DNA from 2 places in the Pelagibius sp. genome. Region 2 is predicted to be linked to the other one. Evidence: predicted binding sites of a transcription regulator. Region 2 holds the regulator's gene; the other holds the start of a gene.

Region 1 (7,370 bases), 2.0 Mb from region 2:
GCTGCCGTTTCGCCGGGATACGGGGTCGGATGACATTGCATTCATCCTTGTCAGTCAGGTTTTCGACCATGGCAAGCAGGGCCCATCAAAACCTATCGTACAGGCCGGCGACACCTTCGAGATCGTAGAGCTGGAACGCCAGCACCTTTTGGCAACGCCGCCCAACTGATCATTGACTCATCCAACGCCGAGGCCGGATGCCTCGATCCCAATGAGGAGGCATGCCATGTCCGAAGCCGTTCACAGGGCCACCCTCTCCCCGGCATCAAGAACGCAGATCGCAAAGATCGGCGATACCGTGTTGGCGCAGAGCGAGCGGGCCCTGATCCTGCAGGAGGTCTCGCCGCGAAAAACCTATCCGCCGGTGGTTTACTTTCCCTTGGAGGACGTGGACCAGGACCGCCTCCTTCCCAGCGACCACAGCAGCTTCTGCCCGATCAAGGGGGAAGCCGGCTACTATTCAGTCAAGAACGGAGAAGAGGTCGTGGAGAACGCGGCCTGGTTCTACCGCGACCCGCTGGCCGGCGTCGCCGCTGTCAAAGGCCATGTCGCCTTCTATGGTAACAAAGTGACGGTGGAAGAGGTCTGAAAGTCGTTTCTGCAGTCCATCCTTCGAGACGGCGCCCCCTTTAAACACGAGGGACGCCTCCTCAGGATGAGGAAGCACAAACCTCATCCTGAGGAGCTTGCGGAGCAAGCGTCTCGAAGGATGGGAAGCCTCCACCTAAATCAGCCGCTTGCGCAGTTGGGCGGAGAGGATGTCGATGATGGAAACGACAACCACCACGACGATGATCACCGCCGAAGCGCGGTCGTATTGGAACGAGCGGAAGGACTCGTAAAAGGTGAAGCCGATCCCGCCGGCGCCGACGATACCCAGGACCGTGGCGGAACGCACCAGCGTTTCGAAGCGGTAGAGCGAGTAGCTGCTCCACAGCGGCATGACCTGGGGAATGACACCGTAAATCACCTGCTGCAGGCGGCTGGCGCCGGTGGCGCGGATGCCTTCCACAGGGCGCGGGTCGATGGCTTCGACCGCCTCCGAGAACAGCTTGGAAATGACACCCAGGTTGTGAATGAACAGCGCCATAACCCCGGCAAAGGGTCCAAGGCCGACGGCGGCAACGAAGAGAATGGCGAAGACCAGTTCGTTGATCGCCCGGGCCGCATCCATCAAACGGCGCATAGGCTGCACGATCCACGGCGGCGCGATATTGTTGGACGACAGCAGTGCGCAGGGAATGCCAACAAGGATCGAGAGCACCGTGCCCCAGAGGGCGATCTGAACCGTCTCGATCATCTTGATGACGAAAAAACCAAGATCGGTGAAATCCGGCTTTAGGAAATCGGCTATGAAGATCGCCATATTGCCGGCGTCGGTGATAAGATAGGTCCAGCGGTCGACCTCCGCCGGATAGTATGAAAGGCCGAGCAGCACCGCGATGACTAACGCAATACCGGCCTTGTTCATAAAGCCGGACCAGCGCGGCGCCAGAGCATCACGCACCTCCGGCGAAAGTCTTGCCGGATCGCTTGAAGACAGGTTGGCGCTGGCGATAGTCATTTTGGTTTTCTCGAAAAGGCCGTAGAGGTCCGGATAGGCAGGGAATGAAGGGGATGGACGCAACGCCCACCCCCGTCACCCGCGGCTAAGTCTTAGTAACCGGCCGTGCCGATGGCGCCGGAAAACTCCTGCAGCTTCGCAAGCTCTGCTTCAGCGGCCTTGACGGCCTCTTCATCGCCGGCGTTTTGTGCCTTCACCTTGTCCTTGAAAGCCTCGATCTGACGAACCTCCAGCAGCTGCGCGTTGGAAGACGCCAGGAAGGGCCCCCAGCCGTCGGAAACACTGGCGAGAATGGCACGCTCAGTCTTCACCTTCTCCATGTCACCGAAACGGCCGTACTGCATGAAGAAATAGTAGATCTTCTGCTTGGCTTCGTCCGACAGCTCCTTGCGCCACACCATCGGGTCCGAGGGGATCATCGGCGAACGCCAGATCTCCTTGATGTTTGCAGCCGCTTCCGGGTTGGTCTTGGCAAGGCGGGCATAGATGGACTCGGTGTTGTTGGTTGCGACATCGACCTTGCCGTTGGCGACAGCCATGGCGTTGCCTTCATGATTGGAGTTGGTGACCCGCGCGAAGCAGTCTTCCGGCTCCTTGTTGTTCAATGCCCAGACGTAGTAACCGGGAATCGCGAAGCCAGAGGTCGAATTCGGATCGCCGTTGCCGAAGCTCAGGGTCTGATCGCAAGCCAGAACGTCCTCAAGGGAATTCAGCTTTGAATCCTTGTGGGTGATGAGCAGGGAGTAGTAGCCTTTGGAGCCATCGTCCTTGATCGTCTGGGCGAAGACCTCACCGCCGGCGCGGTCAACCGCCTCGATCGCCGACTTGTTGCCGAACCAGGCAACGTCAACCTTGCCGAAGCGCATGCCCTCAATAACACCGGCATAGTCGGAAGCGAAGAAGGTATTCACCTTCACGCCCAAGGACTCGCTCATGTCGTTGAGGAAAGGCCCGAAGGAGGATTCCAGGGCCGAGGTGGATTCAGTAGAGATGATGCCGAAGTTGATCTCATCGGGCATGTCCGCATGCGCCAGCGTGGCGCTCAGCGCCAAAACGGCAGCGGCGCCCGTCGCGGCTGTTGTAAGTGTCTTGAACATTGGATGCTCCTGTTTCCCTGATACGAAAGCGAAGTGAAATTCAGACGCCGACCGCGACTCGCGCGGCAAGGTCGTCCTGGTGATCAAGGCCGTTGCCGGGACGCAGCGGAACGGCTTCCGGCCTGGCCGGCTTGGCCTTGATGAGGTCGAGGCTCCCCGCCTCGACGCCATAGAGGTCGGCAATGTCGTCGGGCGTGATCCCCCCGGTCGGGCCATTGTGGATAACCCGCCCCGCCTTCAGCGCAATGATGCGGTCGCAGTGTTCGAAGGCATGGTCAATCTGGTGCAGGGAGACGATTACCGTCGTCCTGTCCTGTCGGTTGATCTGGCGCAGCGTCGACATGACGAGCTTGGCCGAAGCCGGGTCGAGCGAGGCAATCGGCTCATCGGCGAGAATGAGCCGGGCTTCCTGTGTCAGCACCCGCGCGATGGCGCCGCGTTGCTGTTGGCCGCCGGAAAGCGTGGAAGCGCGCTGATGCGCCTGCTCAATCAGGCCGACGCGCTCCAAAGCCTGCAACGCCTTCACTCTGTCCGTTTTCGGGAACAGGCCCGCGGTCCCGCGCCAGCGTGGAATGCGGCCAAGTCGCCCAGCCAGCACGTTGGTCAACAACGAGAGGCGGGAAATCAAGTTGAACTGCTGAAAGATCACGCCCACGTCGCGGCGCAGCGCTTCGCTGTGAGAAGTGAAGCGGCCGTCTTTTTGGGTCTCTCTGCCGAAGAGCGCGATGCGGCCGTCTTTCCCGCGGTCCATGTTCTCCAGCCCGCAGATCAGGCGGATCAAGGTCGACTTCCCGGAGCCGGAAGCACCGATGAGGCCGACCATCTCCCCTTCGCCGACCTCAAGGTCGACATCATGCAAGACCGTCTTCTCGCCGAAAGACTTGTTGGTACGCGACAACGCGATGATGGACATAAGAAGGGCCCCCTGAGCCGAACGACGTCAGTCGTAACGGCCCAAGCTCTACAGCCCGCCCATGACGGTATGATGACAGGAATGCTTCGGTTTGTTTGCGCGGCCGCGACAAGAGGTCAGATCGGAGCCCACCTCTCCTTAAGCTTGTAGCCCGGCGCGATAATCGCCTTGTCGGAGGGCTCGAGAACCGGCCCCTAAAGGCATTCAGGTACGGATTCGCCGGAACAGACTACCGCCTCAGCGTTTCAACTCGGCGCCGACGATATCCTCCATCACCCGGGTGACGATCCAGTTGTCGCCGTCCGGGTGCTTGGTCTTTCCGGCCTGGAAAAGCTGCATCGCCGCACTGGCGGTGAACAGCGGCACCCCCAGGTCACGTGCCAGATCCAGGCTGATGGTCAGGTCCTTGTACATTGTCGCGATATGGCTGCCCGTGCCGACGAATTCGCGGTCGATGATTTTCTCCAGCGCCGTATTGGCCGCCGTGCAGCCGGCGCTGGAGGTGGAGACCACGTCGTAAAGCACTTGTCCGCTGACCCCGGCCTTGGCCGCCAGCGCCGCCGCTTCGAAAGTCGCCGAGAAAATACCGCCGATCAACGACTGAAGGCAGGCCTTTACGGTCTGTCCCATGCCCGGTGCATCGCCGACCCGGTGAATGGTCTTGCTGACCGCCTCCATCGCCGGGCGCGCCTTTTCCATGGCGGCATCGCTGCCGGCCGCCATCATCGTCAGCGTGCCACCCTGCGCGCCGGGGAAACCGCCGCTGACGGGCGAGTCGATCAGATCGATCTCGCTCCCGGCAAGACCCTCGCCGATCTCCCGCGCCTCGGCGGCATGAATGGTCGCGCTGAGGACGATCACCGAACCGGCGCTCATGGCCGCGGCAAGTCCGTCGTCGCCCAGGATCACCGCCTTGGCCTGGGCACCGGTCATGACCATCACGAAAACGACATCCGCCGCACGTCCGACGTCGGCCAGGCCTGACGCTGCCGTTCCGCCCAAAGCCACGAAGGCGTCCGTACGTTCTTTCGAGAGGTCGAAGCCGCTGGTCGCAAAGCCCTGGGCAATCAAATTCTTCGCCAAGCCGCTTCCCATATCGCCAAGCCCGACAACGCCGCAATTCAGCATCTCGCTTCCCCACTTCTGTTTTTGAATTGGCGGCGTTTTGCCACCTCAAGAAACTCAGGTTTCTTAAGAGTGCCATATCTCGTCAAAGGCTGGGAGTGTTAGCGCCCGCCGGTCTGTAACAATTTGCCAACCACCCTGCCTGGCGATCTATAGGCGCAGGCCAGAAGGCCGTCGGCGCGCTTGAGGCTCCGCTGCAGGAAGGCCTTGGTCCGAACCTGTCCTTCCGAGCGGTCGCGGCACCATCGCGCAAGGGTGGAGAGAAAGATCAACGTCATGCCGATCTCTTCGACCGAACGGCGTTGTCCCTCACCGTCGAGCAGCGCAGCCTCGCGCCACCACTGCACCGTGCGCGACGTCCAGGTAACGAGTTTGAGGTTATGGTGCACATGCACCGGCCAGAGCTTGGCCCCAAACATTTCCGCCGTCACCTTGCGATGCGGCGCCAGAGCATCCAGCCAGGCCTCCAGGCTGATCTGCAGGCGCTCTTCCGCTGGCAGCGCGGCGAACCCCCTCGCAGGCTGGGCGAGCATCGCGTCATCGGCCCGTGCGATCCAAGCATCGGCAATGGCATCGCCATCGCGAAACTCCGAACGGATGACCGTCAGCGGCACCTTTAACCGTTCGGCCACGTGGTGCAGGCGGATGTCGTACCAGCCCCAGTCCTCGGCGATGTCCAGCGCTGTCTCGATGATCCGGAGCCGTAGCGCGGTCCGCTCCTGGTCCGCGGCGGCCTTGGGAGCTTGCGTCCTACGCGGCGCGCCCTTGCCGGCGCCAGCGTGCTTCTTTTCAGACCCTGGCTTTGCAGCGGCCAAAAGGTGTCTCCTGTGGACGTTGCATCTCAGTTGGATGCTACGACCTGAGGAGGGAGGCTGTCCACAGCTTCCGGGGATACCCCTGGACGCTATGCCCAGGCTCAGCCGAGCAACCTGCTTGCCATCCACTGGTGGAAGCAATGGGTCGGGCCGTCCATAACAGGCGAAAAAACGCCGCCTTCAAAAGCCGGCGAGGCGCGCCCGGCCTGCATACCCTCGACCACGCCGCGATCCTCTTCGAAGATACCGCGCCATTGATGGGTGTTGGCGACACGCAGGTCTGCGAGGTCGTCACCCAAGGCTGCTTTGTCGAAGTAATAGATCTCGAAGTGTTCCCGCGTACGGTCCGGCCCCAAGGGTTCCAGCACGACGGCGTAAAAGTGGTCAGCATGAACACCGAACAGCACATTGGGAAACAGCGCCAGGTATTCGGCCGCGCCCTGCCACTGTTCCGGCAGATCCGGGTGCTCGGGAAAGGCACGGCCATCGTCGCTGAGGGTTGGGCGATAGGCCGTGGAGCCCTGCCCCGCCATGTGACTGTCGACCGCCACGTTGTAATGGTCTTCCAGGCGGGAATACTGATTGAGGCCCGGGTGTATCCACGGCAGGTGGTAAGCCTCGCAGTAGTTCTCGACCGCCAGTTTCCAGTTGCAGTTCAGCTCGATAGTGAAGCGCGAGTCCGGACCGCCGTGATGCAGGCGCGCAGCGTCAAAGGCGCGCCAGCGTTCGGCAAGCGGCGCGATGAAGCTTTCGAAGTCCTCAGCCTCGCCGGAAAGGTCGACGAAGACGGAATCGCACCAGACGGCTGCACGCACCGGCTTCAGGCCGTGCTTCGCCTTGTCGAAGCCCGCACAGTCGCGGGTGCCGGGACCGCCGATGAAGGGCGTCGCCTTCAAGGTCCCGTCCAGGCCGTAGCTCCAGGAATGATAGGGACAGCGGATCAGCCCCTTGGAGCGGCAGGGTTGAGACACCAGTTCCAACCCCCGGTGACTGCAGACGTTGTGGAAGACCTTCACCGCGCCGGCGCGGTCACGCAGCATCAGCAGGGGCAGGCCGAGCAGCTTCACCGGCCGGAGGTCGCCGGGCTCCGGCACCCAGGCGCCGACCCCGATACAGGCCCAGCCGCGAGCGAGAACCAGATCCCGTTCCAGGGCCGCGAATCCATCGGCGGTATAGGCCTCGTTCGGCAGGCCGCTGGCCTCTTCTATAGGCTTTAAAACCCGCTGCAGGGCGTCACGTCGTGCCTCGATCTCCCGCGGCAACCAGGTGCTCATGCCAGCCTCCTCGGTTCAGAGGCAACAGTCTGGCGCGCGAAGCGCGGGCTTCGCGTCCCTGTAAACGACAGTCCTATTTCAGCAGCGACGCTTGCCAGGCTGCCGGCACATTCAACACATATGCTTGATATGGCCCTCAGCACGCCGCGTCAAAAAAGACTCTATTTCAAAGAGTTGAGGCCGAAGGTATTGCCTTCAGTGTCCCGACAAAGGGTGACCCAGCCAAATTCTCCGATTGAGAACTTTGATCTGACAACTTTGCCGCCTGCGTCGGCGACGCGGCCTTCCTCAACCGCACAGTCTTCAGCCATAAAGTACACAACGGTGCCACCCGGTCCGGCGGCGGCATGAGGTGACTTCGTCAAAGCGCCCCCTGCCCCGTATACGCCCATGTCGGCAGGAAAGCTCATCATCTGGGATTCACCAGTGGGGTCGCCCATTGGCTCAAGCTTGGTACCCAGCACGGTTTCATAGAAGGCCACTGCCCGGCTCAAGTCACCCACATAGATGTCAAACCACCCGACTACGTTCATCCTGGTCATGGTCGACTCCGTTTGTTGTCTCCATGCCAGTCACCTAACA
Region 2 (7,370 bases):
GCCAACGCGATCTACGATGTACCGCCCTCTGCCTTCAGTCGGGTTGAGGTGGTGCGCGGCGCCGATGCCACCTTTGGCTTCGGCGCCAGTGGCGGCGCGGTCAACTTCCTCACCTCCCAGCCGGTTCCCGGCGAGCCGACTTTTGAGACAACTCTCGGTTTCTCGCTTCAACCGACGGATGTTGAGCAAAGCTTCAGCCCGGAACTGCGTCAGAGTCTGACCGGCAGCGAAGGAGCGGTGGACTTCTGGCTTGAAGTGGGCGGAAAGTTTAACGGCACTCTTTTTGATCCTGATGGCGATCCCTTGCCGGACAGCGACAGTACCTTTCCGAACAGCAAGGTTTTCGATGCCAATGCGGCCTTCACCATCAACGTCGATGACGACTCACGACTGAAGTTCACGCACTTCTTCGTCAATACGGAACAGGACCCGGAATTCGTTGCCCTGGCTGACGGTGACCCGGATACAGGGACGAAGACCTCGACCGCCGACTTTGAGAGTCTCGGCGATGTCTTTGACGACTCCTTCCGCAGTCAGTATGTCGGGACTGCCAGTTACGAGAATGACGATGTTCTCGGCAGCCGCGTGAACCTTACGGCCTACTATCAAGACCGGACGCTTCGCCAGATTCCCGGCGATGTTGGCGGTGGCGTCATTCTGCAATTGGAAGAGCAGAATCAGCGTCTCGGTGGCAGGCTGAGCGTTGAGACGCCGCTCGAGTTTCTCGACGACACCTATTTTCAAGGCTCCGCACTGATCTGGGGCGGTGATGCTCAGGTCTTCGAGTACGAGGCGGAAGAAACCAATAGCCTTGGTCTTCCCGTTCTGTTTCTGGTTCCGGAAGGTACGGAAAACACAACAGCCGCCTTCGCCCAGGCCCGGGTTCCGGTGACAGACTACTTTCTGCTGACCGGCGGGCTTCGCTATGAATATGGCGTGGTCGATATCGGTTCCGCCAACCTTTCGCCCTTCTTTGGCGGCCCGTTCGAAGGCGGCGAAGTCGATTACGATCAGATCCTCTATAACGCCGGCCTCGTCTATTTCGCGACCGATGAGATAGAGCTCTATGGCAGCTTTACCCAGGCGGCTGACGTGCTCGACCTGGCGCGCGCGCCGCGCCTCGCCAACATCACCTCTGCCGACCAGATCCAGCCGGAGCCTACAACGACGGATCAGTTTGAAATCGGCATCCGTGGCGACTGGGACAAAGTCCAGGTCACGGCCGCGGCCTTCTTCAGTGAATCCGACAGCGCCAATCAGTACGAAGTCGTACCGGGAACGAGCTTCGCAGCACCGGTGCGCCGCCCTCAGGAGATCTGGGGCGTGGAGGCGACACTCGATACGCAGCCTTTTGAGGATTGGGGGTTCGGTGGCAGCTTCTCATTCAGCGATGGCGAGACGGAGCTCAACAATGGTGACACCGTGGATTTGGGCCCGGAAACAGTTCAGTCCCCCCGTTTCACCGGCTATGTCGACTACAGCCCCTTCTCCTGGTGGCGCAACCGTCTGCAGGTCACCCATCAGCTTTCCGCCGACGCTAGTCCTGCACTCAACGAGTTTGAGGTCGATGCCCAGACCTACGTGGATTTCTTCGCGGAATTCGACGCGGGGCCCGGCAAGCTTCAGGTTGGCGTGGAGAACCTTTTCAACACGACCGAGTTCAATCCCAGGTCCCAGATAAACCGCAACACGACAGTGGGGCAGACCGCTCATGTACCTTTCCCCGGTACGACGGTGGGGGTGCGCTATTCCATGAAATGGTGAGTTTGCTCCGGAGCAGGCCGGTGGAGAGAAGCTATCGATGACATCGCGCAACTGGTTTCGCGTTCACAGCTTTACCGGCGTTATCACCGGCTTGCTTCTTTTTGTCATCTGCTGGACCGGCACCTTCGCGACCCTGTCGCGGGAGATCGACTGGCTGGTCACACCCGAGGCGCGCGTCGAAGTCGGTGCGGAGGTATTGGGTTGGGAAAAGTTGCTCGATACCGTGACAGCAGTCTATCAAGTCGAAGCCATCCACAGCCTAACACCACCCCTTTACGCCAACTCGGCGGCGGAAATCCTTGTTGATTTGCCGAACCAACGGTTTGTGCGGATTTACGTCGATCCCTACACCGCCGAGCTTCGCGGGGCTTTGAGTGCCGTCAACCTTCAGCGGATCTTTCGCGATCTGCATCGCCGGCTTTTCATTCCCGGTTCAGCGGGCGTTCTGCTGGTTTCGGCCTTTGGGCTCTTTCTGCTCATCTCCATGATCACACCGCTGGTGTTTTACAAACGCTGGTGGCGCCGTTTCTTCGTTTTCCGTGCCGGTTCCCTGCGTGCGATTTGGAGTGAGCTTCACAAGCTGAGCGGGCTCTGGAGCTTATGGTTTGTCTTGATCATTGCCGTGACCGGAATCTGGTACGGTGTCGAAGCGTTGAAGTTGCTGCCAACGGTCAAAGGGCCGCCACCAGCGGCGGAGGTTGAAGCGTCACTACCGCTCGACGAGCTGCTGGGAATGGCTGCTGCTACGCGGCCGGACCTGCGCTTCAGGTCGGTGGTTCCACCCGGCGGCCGGTTCGGCGGCGCGCTCTATGTTGAGGGTCAGGCGCAGTCTCTTCTGGTGCGTGACCGCGCGAACCATGTTTTGGTCAATGCGGCCGATGGGTCGGTCCTGCACAGCTATACCGCCGGCGACGCAGGGGTCTATGTGCGTTTGACAAACACGATGGACCCCCTTCACTTCGGCGATTTTGCCGGCCTTGTTTCCAAAGCGGTTTGGTTTCTTTTCGGTTTGATTCTTTCCGGACTCGGCCTTACCGGCGCCTATCTGCATGTTCTTCGTCTGCGTCGAGCGGCCGGCCGACCATCTCGGGTAAAGTGGCCGGGCATGACCCCTGCCTTACTGGGTTCTATAGCGGTCGTCGCCGCGACCTTCCCACTCGGCTACCTGCGCTATCAGGTGGCCGGACCGGTGGTCGAAGGGGTGCGCCAGCTGCCCGACTTGGCGCCCGGTGTTGTAGCGTTTCTCTGGGTATGGACAGCTGTCACACTGACAATTCTTATTGCCTGGCTGTTGCTGCTGTGGTTCCCGCGTGCGGCTGAAGGATCATCACGCAGCGAAGACTCAACGGACCTAGGGTGCCGGACGGTCGAGTGAATAGCCGGCGGAGCGGACGGTGCGAATGAGGTCGTCGTTGCCGTTCTGGTTCAGTGCCTTGCGCAGGCGGCGGATGTGCACGTCGACGGTGCGCGGCTCGACATAAACGTCGCGGCCCCAAACCGAATCCAGCAACTGTTCCCGGGTGAAGACGCGGCCGGGATTTTGCATCAGATGGCGCAGCAGGCGGAATTCGGTCGGCCCCAGATGCACGTCATGGCCACTGCGCCGCACGCGGTGGGCTGCCAGGTCCATGGCCAGATCCTCGAAGGCCAGCATCTCGCTGCTCAACTCCGGTTTGCTCCGGCGCAACACCGCATTGATGCGCGCGATCAGCTCGGCCGGTGAGAAGGGCTTGGTCATGTAGTCGTCGCAGCCGCTGTCGAGACCGCGCAGCTTGTCGGTTTCCTCGCCGCGCGCCGTCAGCATGATGATCGGCACGCGCTTGGTTTCCGGTTTGCTGCGCAGTTGACGGCAGACCTCGATGCCGGACATCAGCGGCAGCATCCAGTCGAGCAGAATCAGGTCGGGCACTTCCTCGGCTGCGGCCACCAGGGCCTCCTCGCCGTCGCCCGCCGTATTCACGCGAAAGCCGGCGCCCTCGAGGTTGTAACGCAGCATGGTGACCAGGGCCTCCTGGTCTTCGATGATCAAAACAAGGGGTCTCACGCGCCCTCCTTCTCCGTCGTTTCGCCGTCCTCGGGCTCAACCACCTGGAAGCTGGACATATCGCTCTTCGGGCGGCCGCCCTCGATCCGCTCGCCGGTCGAGAGATAATAGGTCGTCTCGGCGATGTTGGTGGCGTGATCGCCGATGCGCTCTATGTTCTTGGCCACAAAGAGCAGATGGGTACAGGGCGTGATATTGCGAGGGTCTTCCATCATGTAGGTCAGCAGCTCGCGAAACAGCGCCGTATACATCTCGTCGACTTCCTCGTCGCGGTGCCAGACGTCCATCGACCGATTTGCGTCGTGGTTGGCGTAGGCGTCGAGCACGTCCTTGATGATGGCCTGAACCAGCTTGGCCATACGGGGGATGGAACGCGCCGCTTCGTGATGGGCCAGTTGGTTGAGGGCGATGGAGCGCTTGGCAATGTTCTTCGCGTAATCGCCGATGCGCTCCAGGTCGCTGGAGATCTTCAAGGCGGAGATGACTTCGCGCAGATCGTTGGCCATGGGCTGACGCAGGGCCAGGGTACGGATTGCGTTTTCGTCCAGTTCCAGGTCCATCTCGTCGATGGCTTCGTCGCCCTTTACCACGCGCTCGGCAAGCTCCGAATCGCGCTTTACCAGCGCGTCGATGGCGCCGGCGAGTTGTGCTTCCGCCACGCCGCCCATGCGCAGAACCACAGCGTTCAACTGCTGCAGTTCTTCATCGAAGGATTTAACGATGTGTTCGCTGTTCATAAGCTTTGGTCCTTCGGCTCTGCGCCGCGATCGCCTTGGGCTCGCCGCTTCGGATCAACCGAAGCGGCCGGTGATGTAACCCTGGGTGCGCTGATCGCGCGGGTTGGTGAAAAGCTGTTCGGTCTCGCTGACTTCGACCAGATCGCCGAGGTGGAAAAACGCGGTCTTCTGCGACACGCGGGCGGCCTGCTGCATGGAGTGGGTAACGATCACGATGGTGAAGTTCTGGCGCAGCTCGTCGATCAGCTCCTCAATGCGGGCGGTGGCGATGGGGTCGAGCGCCGAGCAGGGTTCGTCCATCAGGATCACCTCGGGATTGACCGCGATCGCGCGGGCGATGCAGAGACGCTGCTGCTGGCCGCCGGAAAGGCCGGTGCCCGGCGCCTGCAGGCGGTCCTTCACCTCTTTCCAAAGGCCGGCTTTGGTGAGGCTGATCTCGACGATGTCGTCGAGGTCCGACTTCGCTTCGGCGATGCCGTGCAGGCGCGGACCGTAGGCGATGTTGTCGTAGATCGATTTCGGAAAGGGGTTCGGCTTCTGAAACACCATGCCGACCCTTGCGCGAAGCTGCACCACGTCCAGGCCGCTGCGGTAGATATCGACATCGTCCAGGGTGATGTCGCCTTCCACCCGGCAGCCGTCGATCACGTCGTTCATCCGGTTGAGGCACCGCAGAAAGGTCGACTTGCCGCAACCCGAAGGGCCGATCAGCGAGGTCACCTGGTTTTCTTCGATATCCAGGTCGATGTTCTTCAGCGCCTTGGTTTCGCCGTAGTAGACGTCAACTTGGCGGGCGGTCATCTTGGGCGAGTTCCGTAGCGCCCTCTGCGGCGCTTCAGCTTCTGCAACTGCGTCCATAGCGATCTTTCCTGTAACTACCATTGACGTTCGAAGCGCTTGCGCAGCAGAACCGCCAGCGCGTTCATGAGAATGAGGAAACCCAGCAGCACCATGATGGCGCCATTGGTTTTCTCGACGAAGGCGCGCTCCGGCGCATCGGCCCAGAGGAAAATCTGCACCGGCAGCACCGTGGCCGGATCGGTCACGCCGCCTGGAATGTCGACGATGAAGGCGACCATGCCGATCATCAGCAGCGGGGCGGTCTCGCCCAGGGCCTGGGCCATGCCGATGATGGTGCCGGTCAGGACCCCCGGCATGGCCAGGGGCAGAACATGATGGGTGACGACCTGCAGGCGCGAGGCGCCGACGCCCAGGGCGGCTTCGCGGATCGACGGCGGCACGGCCTTCAGGGCCGCGCGGCTGGCGATGATGATGGTCGGCAGGGTCATCAGCGCCAGGACCATGCCGCCGACCAGCGGCGCCGAGCGCGGGAAACCGAAAACACCGAGAAAGACGGCAAGACCGAGAAGGCCGAAGATGATCGAAGGAACGGCCGCGAGGTTGTTGATGTTCACCTCGATCAGGTCGGTCCATCGGTTCTTCGGCGCGAACTCTTCCAGGTAGACCGCGGAGAGAACCCCGACCGGGAAAGTCAGCACCAGGGTGATGAGCAGCGTAAAGAAGGACCCGACCACCGCGCCCCAGATGCCCGCCTGCTCCGGTTCGCGGGAATCGCCGGCGGTGAAGAAGGTCGTGTTGAACTTCGTATCCACGCCGCCGTCGGCTGCGAAGGAATCGATCCAGACGATCTCGTTGTCCTTCACCCGGCGGTCGTTCTCCGGCAGGTCGCGGTCGATGTAGCCCTTCACCAGGCTGTCGATGTCGTCGGACGACTTAACCCATATGGTTTGCGTGGTGCCGATGATCGAAGGGTCGGCGAGAACCTTGTCGCGCACGTCGAAGCCGGCGCCGTTGGACAGGATGCCGTAGAGCTTTATGCGATCGCGGCGCCCGGTGACTTCGGGGAAGCGTTCGCGCAGGCTGGTTCTCAAAAGCCCCTGATAATCGGCGCGCTGGATCACGGTGGCGTCGTTGCTGCCCTGGGGGTCGATGATCTCCGGATCGAGATAGACAGGCATGGCGATATGGGTCTGTACAAAGGCCGTGTGGCCGTTCCAGACAATGGTGCCGATCAGGATGCCCAGGATCGCCAGCGCGGCGAAGATGGCGGCCAGGCCATAGGCACGGAAGCGCTTCTCCGCCGCGTAGCGGCGTTTCAGGCGTTCTTCCGAGAGGTCGGCGCGGCGCAGGGCCGCGGCGGGTGCCGTACTGTCAGTCATACTTTTCCCGGTACCTTCGAACCACGTTCAGGGCGATCACGTTCAGGGTCAGCGTAATGGCAAAGAGCACCAGGCCCAGGGCGAAGGCCGCCAGGGTCTTGGCGCTGTCGAATTCCTGGTCGCCGACCAGCAGGGTGACGATCTGCACGGTGACGGTGGTGACGGCTTCCAGCGGATCGGCGGTCAGGTTGGCGGCCAGTCCCGCGGCCATCACCACGATCATGGTTTCACCGATGGCGCGGCTCATGGCCAGCAGCAGGCTGCCGACGATGCCGGGCAGCGCCGCCGGGAAGATAACCTGCTTGATGGTCTCCGACTTGGTCGCGCCCAGGGCATAGGCCCCGTCGCGCAGCGAGCGCGGCACCGCGTTCATCACATCGTCGCTGAGCGAGGAAACGAAGGGAATGATCATGATTCCCATGACCACGCCGGCGGCCAGTGCCGACTCGGAAGACACGTCCAGCCCAATCGACTCGCCGGTGCGGCGGATGAAAGGGGCAACGGTCAGGGCGGCGAAAAAGCCGTAGACCACCGTCGGCACGCCGGCCAGAACCTCCAGCATCGGCTTGACGATGGCGCGCATCTTCGGCGGCGCGTATTCCGACATGTAGATCGCCGAGAACAGGCCGATGGGTACCGCCACGC

What was found. The regulator PhoB, encoded in region 2, activates phosphate uptake and scavenging genes when phosphate is short. The targets are predictions, from matches to a motif close to TNTCATAAAACTGTCA.
Region 1: a site for PhoB is predicted at 3,637-3,652, ahead of phnC (phosphonate ABC transporter ATP-binding protein). Genes of this name have one in related genera too.

Annotation. Positions count from the first base shown of each region.
Region 1 covers NZ_OZ252224.1:3,127,732-3,135,101, forward strand. Annotated here, with positions in the region: gene ACP146_RS14875 (PAS domain-containing protein) at 1-169, shown strand, start outside; gene ACP146_RS14880 (DUF427 domain-containing protein) at 227-589, shown strand; gene phnE (phosphonate ABC transporter, permease protein PhnE) at 725-1,564, opposite strand; gene phnD (phosphonate ABC transporter substrate-binding protein) at 1,657-2,661, opposite strand; gene phnC (phosphonate ABC transporter ATP-binding protein) at 2,702-3,574, opposite strand; gene ACP146_RS14900 (NAD(P)-dependent oxidoreductase) at 3,812-4,702, opposite strand; gene ACP146_RS14905 (TetR/AcrR family transcriptional regulator) at 4,801-5,514, opposite strand; gene ACP146_RS14910 (aromatic ring-hydroxylating oxygenase subunit alpha) at 5,616-6,788, opposite strand; gene ACP146_RS14915 (VOC family protein) at 6,950-7,330, opposite strand.
Region 2 covers NZ_OZ252224.1:5,109,853-5,117,222, reverse strand. Annotated here, with positions in the region: gene ACP146_RS23760 (TonB-dependent receptor domain-containing protein) at 1-1,764, shown strand, start outside; gene ACP146_RS23755 (PepSY-associated TM helix domain-containing protein) at 1,802-3,139, shown strand; gene phoB (phosphate regulon transcriptional regulator PhoB) at 3,116-3,808, opposite strand; gene phoU (phosphate signaling complex protein PhoU) at 3,805-4,545, opposite strand; gene pstB (phosphate ABC transporter ATP-binding protein PstB) at 4,600-5,403, opposite strand; gene pstA (phosphate ABC transporter permease PstA) at 5,421-6,725, opposite strand; gene pstC (phosphate ABC transporter permease subunit PstC) at 6,718-7,370, opposite strand, start outside.